DNA from 2 places in the Lysinibacillus sp. Ag94 genome. Region 2 is predicted to be linked to the other one. Evidence: riboswitches for the same ligand, from Rfam matches in the RefSeq annotation. Region 2 holds a riboswitch; the other holds the start of a gene.
What was found. Region 2 has a riboswitch for preQ1 ahead of MY533_RS01580 (QueT transporter family protein). Riboswitches for the same ligand answer to the same signal wherever they lie in the genome.
Positions count from the first base shown of each region.

Region 1 (4,987 bases), 2.0 Mb from region 2:
AGTTCGTGTTCCTCAGACTAGATACTTTTTTCACATTCCGCATGTAAATGTCAAAATAATCTTGTACATTTTTGCTCGTCTAAACATGTACACTTTCGCTGATTAACTACGTTTCTTTACAAGTGTGTGAATAATTACAACTTGACACGGAGCCTCTACGCGCATGATTCGCTAGGCTAGAACCCAGCTACATCAATGGCTAGCCGATGCTATTATGCTCGCCACTCCTGTAAAGTCTACTGCTACCTTCACGATTCAACTATTTACTCTATCGCTTATATACATGTTGGGCGTACAAAAAAAGTATAGGCCAAATTAACCTATACTCTCACACCTTCCCAAGTTATAATCTTTTCCCTTTCGATTTGAAGGTTTTTACAACACGCATTTGATGGTAGTCAAATAAATAATGATAACACCATACAATTTATTGTAATGACGCACTATTTATACACCTCTTTTATTCCCCCAAACGAGGGCATGCAACTGTGGTAGTACTTTGACATCTCTGAATTCCTCATCGTTAATCACTCTATCAATCAGCGCATGATAGTTATCCAACAAATGGAGTATCAATTGAGAATTGTCAGTTGTTGTGAGATCATCATTACCGACTTGGAGATAAAAAGGAATCATTGGATATCGTTGGTGAATTTGTTTAGCATATTCGTAATCCTCTTGATTAAAAACGACTACTTTTAGAGATATATGGTGATTACTGTTGCGATTTTTAAGCTTTTCGAACATATTAGAGAGCACCGAATAGTCTGTGGTCATTCCAGAACTAGGTGGCTTAGGTGAGATTGTCAGTTCATCAATCTCATACATCCATTTTTGCCACCTACTTCCCTGTGTTTCCACCCCGATCTTTATGTCGTTTTCTTTTAAAATCGCAATGAGTTCTTCCAAATTTTGATGGAGTGCAGGATTGCCGCCTGATATCGTGACAAATGAAAAACCACTGCCTCCAAGGCGTTTCAACTCAGACCAAATCTCTTGTGCTGTCATTTGGACGATAAGATGTTTTGCGCTACCATCCCATGTAAACGATGAATCACACCAAGAACAGGAATAATCACAGCCTGCAGTTCTCACAAACATAGTCTTTTGGCCAACGACCATTCCCTCGCCTTGAATCGTCGGTCCAAAAATCTCGATAACAGGTACCTTACTCAACTTCCATCCACTCCCGTCTAGCTTCTGCATAGCTTGTCGGAGTTTCATATAGTCTGATAAACTCTACACGCGCACCGTTATATCTTTGTTCATCATGCAAGGCCTCAGTCAATTTTTCGTAAATCCAAACAACAATGTTCTCTGCCGTCGTATTCATGGGTGGAAGCGTTTCATTTAAATAACGGTGATCTAAATGAATTTCTATTTTTTGTTTCCATATTGCTTTTATATCGCCAAAATCAATCACCAAACCGCGTTCATCTGTGTATCCACTCAGTCCTAATACTACGCGATACGTATGACCGTGCAGGTTTTTACATTTCCCCTCATAATTGTGTAAATGATGAGCCGCATCGAAAGTAAATTCTTTGCTTATGAGTACACGCTTTGTATGATAGTTTAATTGATTTCTGTGAATATCTTCATCTATTTTTTGGAGTTTATCGACGATTATAAATTCTGACATGCCTTAAGACTCCTTCCTGAAGCTCAAATACTCATCAAGCCCTTTATTTCGCAGTTTACATGCCGGGCATTCACCACAGCCATCTGCTATTACACCATTATAGCAAGTCAGCGTTCTTTCTCGTATAAATTCAAGTGCCCCAAACTGATTAGCTAGCTCCCATGTTTGTGCCTTATTCAGCCACATCAACGGTGTATCAATCACAAAGGAATCATCCATCGATAAATTTAATGTTACATTCAAGGATTTAATAAAAACATCTCGGCAATCCGGATATCCGCTAAAATCCGTTTCACAAACGCCAGTGACAATATGCTTAGCTCCTACTTGACTCGCTAAAACGCCCGCAAATGAAAGAAAGAGAAGATTTCGACCAGGTACAAAGGTCGATGGAAGCTCACCATTTTCTCCGTCTACTACCTTTATGTCTTGTCGTGTCAACGCATTCGGAGCAAGCTGATTCAGGAGTGACATATCTAGAATGTGATGCTTAACTCCGAGCTCCCGTGCTATCTCCTTCGCACATTCAATTTCAAGACGATGCCTTTGACCATAATCAAAAGTAACAGCCTCAACTTCTTCAAAATGTTCTTTTGCCCAGAACAAACAAGTTGTACTGTCCTGACCTCCACTAAATACAACAATTGCTTTTTCTTGTTTCATCTAGAAAAACTCCCTTATATCGATTTTTTTAACGAATATTGTGTACCTTAGTACCAAAAAGTTCAATTCAATCCCAGCTTCGGCAAGACATAAAAAAACCTCCTTGTAAAATGTTTCCCAACACTTTTCAAGAGAGGCATTACCAATCATTCTATTAAAACATAAGTAAAAACATAAAAAAAAGCCACGTCCGATATGGACATGGCATATTGTCATGTTTCCATAGTTTTTTATAGAGGGTATTTGCTATGAACCTCTCCCGATCTAGTCCGGGCATTCTTTTCAATATAATACAAAAAATAGTATGAAACGTCAATTGTATTTTTCTTCTCTGGAAAAACCACTGTTATATAGTACACTAAACACTTTGCTGAGATTTAATTCATTCACAAAATAGTCATATTACCTCAATAAATCATAATTCCATTGTCTAGAACAGATTTATTTTGCACCTGATTTCCTAAAATATATAGCTTTTTTAAATTAGGCAAATTCACTAATGGCTCTACATTCGAAATAGCGTTATTTTCCAAGTGAAGCACCTCAATTTGGTGCCACTTTTCCATAAAACCCAATGATTGCAGTGAACTATCTTGGATAGTGAATGAATGCAGAGCTGTAAGACCAACAAAGTAAGGCATTACCTGATCAACTTCATGTACCCAATCACCATTATCTATTCGGAAGGATACATTATTCAAAGTTAAATGTTCCAGTTTGTTGTTGCTAAATGAATTTTGACTATTAAATTGGAACTTACACTCATTACAATTTAACGTTTTTACATGCTGTAAATTGAATAACTCACTCGTCTCTTCATAAAAAGTGGTCTCTTTTAAATTTATTGTTTGCAGATTCGGTAGACGATTTAAAGAACGGATACCTATAAAATTGCCAGACTCCATTGCTGTAAGTTGTTCTAGCTGTGGGTATTTCAATAATTCAGCTCCATTCAAATACGACTGTCCCCCACTTATATCAACAGTTAAATCTTTTAAAGCAGGTGCCTCTAACTTGGATAAGAAAGTATTTTTTAATTCCGCTTTTGTTAAATGGGGTGCTACAATCGGTGCTATTTGGCCACTATAACCAGTTATCGATAAATCGGTCAGTGAAGTCAGGCTACTCACGATATCAAGCAATTCTAATTTATAAAGAGAAGCTAAACGCAACTTTGTCAATGAAGACTTATTTCTAAGACGTTCTACATTCGTAATATCTATATTTTCAAGATCAAGCGTTTGTAAATTAGGCATGTTTTGTATAAAATCAAGCGTTTTTAAGTTTTTTACCGCTGTAAGTTTCAAATTTTGTAATTGATTCAGTGAATAGAATGAGCTAAAATCTGTTGCTTCACTATAATCTATTGCTAACGACTCTAAATCAGTTAATAAAGACAACCACTTCAAATCGTTGGCAAATTTTATAGACAATGATTTTAACGGCAGTTTATTCAGCAGTGGGAAATCTGTAACCTCCTCGGTGTGATACGAAATTTCAAGTGATTGAAGATTAGGAAATTGTAATAGTAAAGCAAGTTCATCATTACTTCGAATTTGAATAGAGAGCTCTACAACATTGGACTTATCGCTAAAATAGTCAGCAATTTTACTAAATGATTCATTAAAGCGGCCTGTATAACTTTTTAAACCTTCCAGATGTCGGAAGCTTACATTTTCACTTTGTGATATTTCATAATCCCCCATCAGATTCAATACCGTCAAACCTGTAAAGGCTTCAAAATCTTTTTGTTCAATTTTTTGTGTATTTAATAGCTTATCCATAATAATATAGGTAGAAATTTTGGCTTGCTTATTTGTAAACGGATCGTCAAGACTGTAATCAAAATGCCATTGATCTTCAGAATAGTATGCCTTCAAATAACGGACACTTGCGATTTCTTCTTTAGACGGCATTGCTTCACCTTTATCAAAAATATCTTTTAAAAAGAATAAAAGAACTTCGCTTTCTGGCATTTTCCGAATAGGTATTTCCTTATGTTTACCAAATTCTGTTTGATTGCCACTCAAAAGAAAATAGCCAAGAAATACACAAAGGAAGACAATCGGTATTATTAAAAGCGCTTTTAAATTCGTTTTTGGACGTGTATCTTTATGCGCAGAAGTTGTACCATAATAATTATTAATCGTCTGATCAACATAATAAACTTTATTTTCTTTCAACATTATTTCAGTTTCACAAAAAGGACATTTGAATGATTGTCCCTCTCTATATTCAATTTTCCCATTACAATTCGGACAATTTAATTTAATGAATTCCACTGGCAATCTCCTCTCCAGCTCTACTTTTAATTAAGCTTAGTTGTCCGAAAAATAATTGTCAATATTTCTATTAAATACTAATTATCTGGATCATCACCAAAACATGTGGTTGATTTCCGTTCCGACTGGGCGCTTTGTAGCTGTCGCTTCGCTTTCGCTACAGATAAACATTTGTTGCTGTCGCTTCGCTTTCGCACAGAAAACATTTGTTGCTGACGCTTCGCTTTCGCACAGAAAACATTTGTTGCTGTCGCTTCGCTTTCGCACAGAAAACATCCGCTGCGCTGCAGGGTCAGATCACTGATCCCCGAGGAGTCGCCCAATCGGAACGAAGGTCAACTATTTACATAGTAGACGTTTTACAAATGTCTTCCACAACTTTTGGTGATGAACCTATTAT
Region 1 covers NZ_CP096780.1:2,311,789-2,316,775, reverse strand. Annotated here, with positions in the region: gene queE (7-carboxy-7-deazaguanine synthase QueE) at 448-1,176, opposite strand; gene queD (6-carboxytetrahydropterin synthase QueD) at 1,169-1,642, opposite strand; gene queC (7-cyano-7-deazaguanine synthase QueC) at 1,646-2,305, opposite strand; PreQ1 riboswitch class I at 2,522-2,568, opposite strand; gene MY533_RS10680 (leucine-rich repeat domain-containing protein) at 2,713-4,587, opposite strand.
Region 1: linked by a shared signal. The riboswitch ahead of queC (7-cyano-7-deazaguanine synthase QueC) and the one ahead of MY533_RS01580 (QueT transporter family protein) in region 2 are both predicted to bind preQ1.

Region 2 (4,987 bases):
AGTGTTGGATATCTGTGTGAATGCTGGCCGATTCTAGATGTAATTATCTGTGAGCGAGATATTAGTTCGTTACGAGCTATTTGTCGCTAGCTTGTGTAGTATTGAAGGAAGGAATGGCGGCAAGTGAAGAGGAGCTTCTGGCATTTTTAGGAAGTCAATTTGCAAAATGGTGGGTACCGGATGATGTAGTATTTTTAGATGAAATTCCAAAAACATCAGTTGGAAAGTTCCTGAAGATAAAGCTTCGGGATAATATCGCAGAAATTTATCCGAAATTAGCTTCATTTGTATAGTTAAAAGAGCGATTTCCACAAAGGGAAGTCGCTCTTTCATTTTTATCTACTTAACATTTGAAATACTTGTTCTACGTCTTTGTCTCCGCGGCCAGAGATATTGATAATAATACTCTCTTCCGGTGATAATGTTGGCGCAAGTTTTAGTGCGTGAGCAACTGCGTGGGAGCTTTCTAGTGCCGGAATAATTCCTTCAACCTTTGACAGCACTTGGAATGCTTCAAGCACTTCTTCATTCGTCACCGTTACATATTCTCCACGACCAATAGTTTTTAAATAGCTATGCTCTGGACCAGCTCCAGGATAATCTAGTCCAGCAGCAATTGAATACGTTGGTAGTGGATTGCCTTCTGCATCTTGCAGTACTAAACATTTGAAACCGTGTAATTCACCGGGTGTTCCTTCATTTAATGTAGCGGCCTTATCGGGTTCAATGCCGATGAGGCGAACATTTTCATCTGCAATATATTCCGCAAACGCACCGATCGCATTACTGCCGCCACCGACACAAGCAAGTACTGCTGCTGGTAGCTTGCCTTCTTTTTCTATAATTTGTTCACGACTTTCACGGCTAATGACTGATTGGAAATGCTTGACCATTGAAGGGAATGGGTGAGGTCCTACAGCAGAACCTAGTAAATAAAAAGTCGTCTCATAGTTTTCCACTAAATCAGCAAATGCTTCATCTACAGCATCCTTTAATCGCCCTTGTCCTTTATCAACAGCTACTACCTTTGCACCAAGAAGCTCCATACGGAAGACGTTTAATGCTTGACGCTTTGTATCCTTTAAACCCATATAAATGGTGCAATCCATTCCGAACATTGCACAAGCCGTTGCTGTTGCTACACCATGCTGACCCGCACCTGTTTCGGCAATCACACGATTAGCACCCATGCGCTTTGCTAATAAAATCTGTCCAAGGACGTTATTAATTTTATGTGAACCTGTATGGTTAAGATCTTCACGCTTTAAATAAATTTTTGCGCCGCCTAATTGTTTTGTTAAATTTTCAGCAAAATAAAGTGGTGATTTGCGCCCAATATATTCATGGAAATAATAATCTAGCTCTTTCTTAAAGTCTTCATCGTCTTTATATTTTTGGAAGTTTTCATCTAAAATATTTAATACATTTTGAAGTTCAGCAGGAACAAAGCTACCACCAAATTCACCGAAATATCCTTTTTTCTCTACTACTATACTCATCTTCTCTCGACTCCTCTTTTCTAATTTTTCCATAAAAAAAAGTCACTACAATCCTTCTGTAAAAAGGACGAGTAACCGTGGTGCCACCTTCATTCGCATATATTGCGCGCTTTCGTACTCCGGTAACGGGGAGTAAATTCGTCCTCACATTTGATGAGGCTGCTCCAAAGCCCATTCGCAAGTACGTACTACTGATTTGCACCAACCATCAGCTCTCTTTAAGTACGCCCGCTTGCTACTATTCTTTTTCTTAGCATTTATTGAAAAGAATTGTAAAGTATTTTCGGAATATTGTCAAGAATAACAAGAAAATAAAAAAAGACGAATCTATTAAGATCCGTCAGTTAAATTAAATTTTTGAAGTTTAAGCGTTTATTCAATGTATACATAATCGGTGCACCGACCGCTAAGACAATAAATTCACCTGTAGCAACAGTTAACCATGTCCAGAAGAATGGTAATTCTAGTGCAATGTTCAATTCAAAAGCAATGATGAACATTGTGCAAGTAAATAATAATGTATTAATGACTAAACGTGCCCAAATATTTTTAACAAATTTACAAATAAGAATGAACAATCCAAGAGTAATCATCGAATGGGCTACACCAAAATACAAATCGATAATGCCGTTTGGTGAAAATAGATTGGAGATAAATACACCAATAATGATTCCGAAGGCAAAGCGTGGATTAAACGCAACTAAATGATTAAACATTTCTGATAGACGGAACTGCACCTCTGTAAAGCCAAATGGGGCGACTAACAATGTAATAGCGATGTAAAGAGCTGCAATTATGCCACTCGTTGTTAAAAATTTCACTTTCATATACATTTCTCCTTAGTTTTTTTGCGTGGGATGGTTACGAACCACGTGAAGCAAATGCAATCATATCAATGTTCATGCTTATTTGTAAATAGCAATGAGTAAAAAAAACGCAGAAATTCATAGTGCTAAAGGTAATATTTAACCCTTGTTCGTTGTGCTCATAAGAAGAGGGCTTGTACAGTTGCTTCATTACAGATGGAATGAATGAAACTGAACTATAGCTGAGAAGCAACCGTGAACATTAAAAACAGTCATAGTAAAAAGAACTGTTCTAAGCAGTTCTTTTAACAGGTAGAGTTATCTTTTTAAAACACGAAATGCTTGAGCAAATTTTTGGGCGAAGATTAATGGGGGCTCTATTGATTGAAAATGAACGTATAAAATTACTGGATCTGAATATATCCAGTGATTATGGACGGCACTAATAATTAAATTATTTTCTGCAAGTACCTTAACAAATGGTGTTAATTCTTCTTGAAGTACTACAACTTCTCCTAAGTTAAGTGCATTTCCATATATATCGAGTGATTCGAACGTTATTCCAGCATGAAGTGCACTACGACTTGGGCGACCTTGAATCGTAACAGTAAGATTTCGATTAAGTTTTACGGAACATACACCATGTTCCATAGAAGCTTTTCCGTTGGCAATCTGAGCAAATTTTGTACACATATCTTGAAAGCTTTGCATTTAGACACCTCTGCTTTTTTAAACTTCTATTCTGAGGATGCCTTGGTGCTAAAGAAGTAGGAGGTCTCTCGTTGGGATTTATTCATCTAAAACATTTTTAATTTCTCCTATTTCAAAAATGATATCGTCAAGTTGTTTTTTGAATTCATCTGTATATTCTAGTTCTCCATCTAAATCTTTTGTATATTCCAAGGCATTTAAGGCAAAATCTAGAGAAAATGCAAATAGACTGTCACAAAGATTAGAGATGATTGTGTCAATATCCTCTATATTTGCATTTTGTTTCTCTTGTGAATAAGAAGGTTGATTTAAATTGGTTTCTTCATTGTTCATGGTATTCCTCCTTTTAGAAAGCAGCATTCGTCTTATTTGCATCATATGCATTAAGTGTAAAAAAGGAGACTGAAATATGTAGATCAATCTTGTTAGTGGCCAAATGTAAACATTAAGGGAGAATAGTGAACTCGAATGTTAATTTTATTCTGCCATCCAAGGTGTTGCTCAAACGCACGTATGCTTCCAAAATAAGTAGATACCTTGTAGAAGTAATAGTGAATAAATATAATAATTTGACTGCCTGACATTTATTTTGGGGAATGTCGGGTTTTTAGGTTTTATATAAATTACTTGAAAAATCAATAGCAGAAAAATAACTTCGCGAAATTTGTCAATAAAACTTTTGTTATATTAGAAAAAGAAATCAATTTATAGAAATAGTGTAGTTTAGCGGTTTAAAGTGACAAATTAAGTGAAAAAATAAAATATTTTGTGAAGTTTAATAGTCAGAACATTCATAATGTTGTTGACGAACCTATATAATAACGATAATATAGCGATAAGTTCACACTTTGTTTGGATAAAGTGTGATAAATATTAGAGATAATATTGGGGGGATTATTTGTGAAAAGCAATTTAAGAAAGCTTTCGTTCCTGTTATTTGGATTAGTTTTAATGCTTGCTGCTTGTGGCAACAGTGGATCTAGTTCATCAGACTCAAAAGAGAACGACAAGAATAATGCAAGTGAGAGCAGCAATGCAGATGACAAAACATTTAAAATTGGGATTACTCAAATTGTTGAGCATCCATCTTTAAATGCTGCAACTGAAGGTTTCAAAAAAGCAATTGAAGAATCTGGCTTAAAAGTTGAATACGATCCGCAAATAGCGCAAGGAGATAATAGTCTTAATACGACGATTGCAAACAATCTAGTAAGTGCCAACGTAGATTTAATCTTTGCTAACTCTACACCATCAGCACAAGCGGCGGCGACAGCTACTAGTGATATTCCGATTGTCTTCACTTCTGTAACGGATGCTGTTGGCGCACAGCTCATTGAATCTATGGAGAAGCCAGGAAAAAACGTAACAGGAACGATTGATTTACATCCTGATACTATTTCAAAAACAGTAGCATTCTTAAAGGAACTAGGTGCGAAAAAAGTAGGTATGGTTTACAACGCTGGTGAGCAAAACTCAGTAGCACAAGTAAAAGAAGTGAAAAAAGTTATGGCTGAGCAAGGCCTAACAGTAGTTGAGGCATCTGCGGCAACTTCTGCAGAAGTAAAACAAGCTGCTGAATCATTAATCGGTAAAGCGGATGCATTCTATATCATTACTGATAATACAGTAGTTTCGGCACTTGAGTCAGTAATTGATGTAGCAAACTCTAATAAATTACCACTAGTTGTAGGAGAGCTTGACTCTGTAGCACGTGGTGGCTTAGCTGCATATGGTTTTGAATATTATGACATCGGTTATGAGGCGGGGCAAATGGCTGTGAAGATTCTAAAAGGTGAAGCAACACCTGCTGATATACCAGCGCAATACCCACAAAAATTAAAACTATTAATCAATAAAAAAGTAGCGGATGATTTAGGGATCAAAATGAAGGATTCTTGGGGTGCAGAGCTGTTAGAAAAGTAATGACGACATGATTATCTTATGGAACGAAGCGGGGGAGAACGAAAACTG
Region 2 covers NZ_CP096780.1:348,659-353,645, forward strand. Annotated here, with positions in the region: partial or broken gene MY533_RS01570 (fatty-acid--CoA ligase) at 87-293, shown strand; gene trpB (tryptophan synthase subunit beta) at 336-1,499, opposite strand; T-box leader at 1,560-1,760, opposite strand; gene MY533_RS01580 (QueT transporter family protein) at 1,844-2,326, opposite strand; PreQ1 riboswitch class I at 2,333-2,377, opposite strand; gene MY533_RS01585 (DUF1259 domain-containing protein) at 2,624-3,016, opposite strand; gene MY533_RS01590 (hypothetical protein) at 3,095-3,349, opposite strand; gene MY533_RS01595 (ABC transporter substrate-binding protein) at 3,917-4,939, shown strand.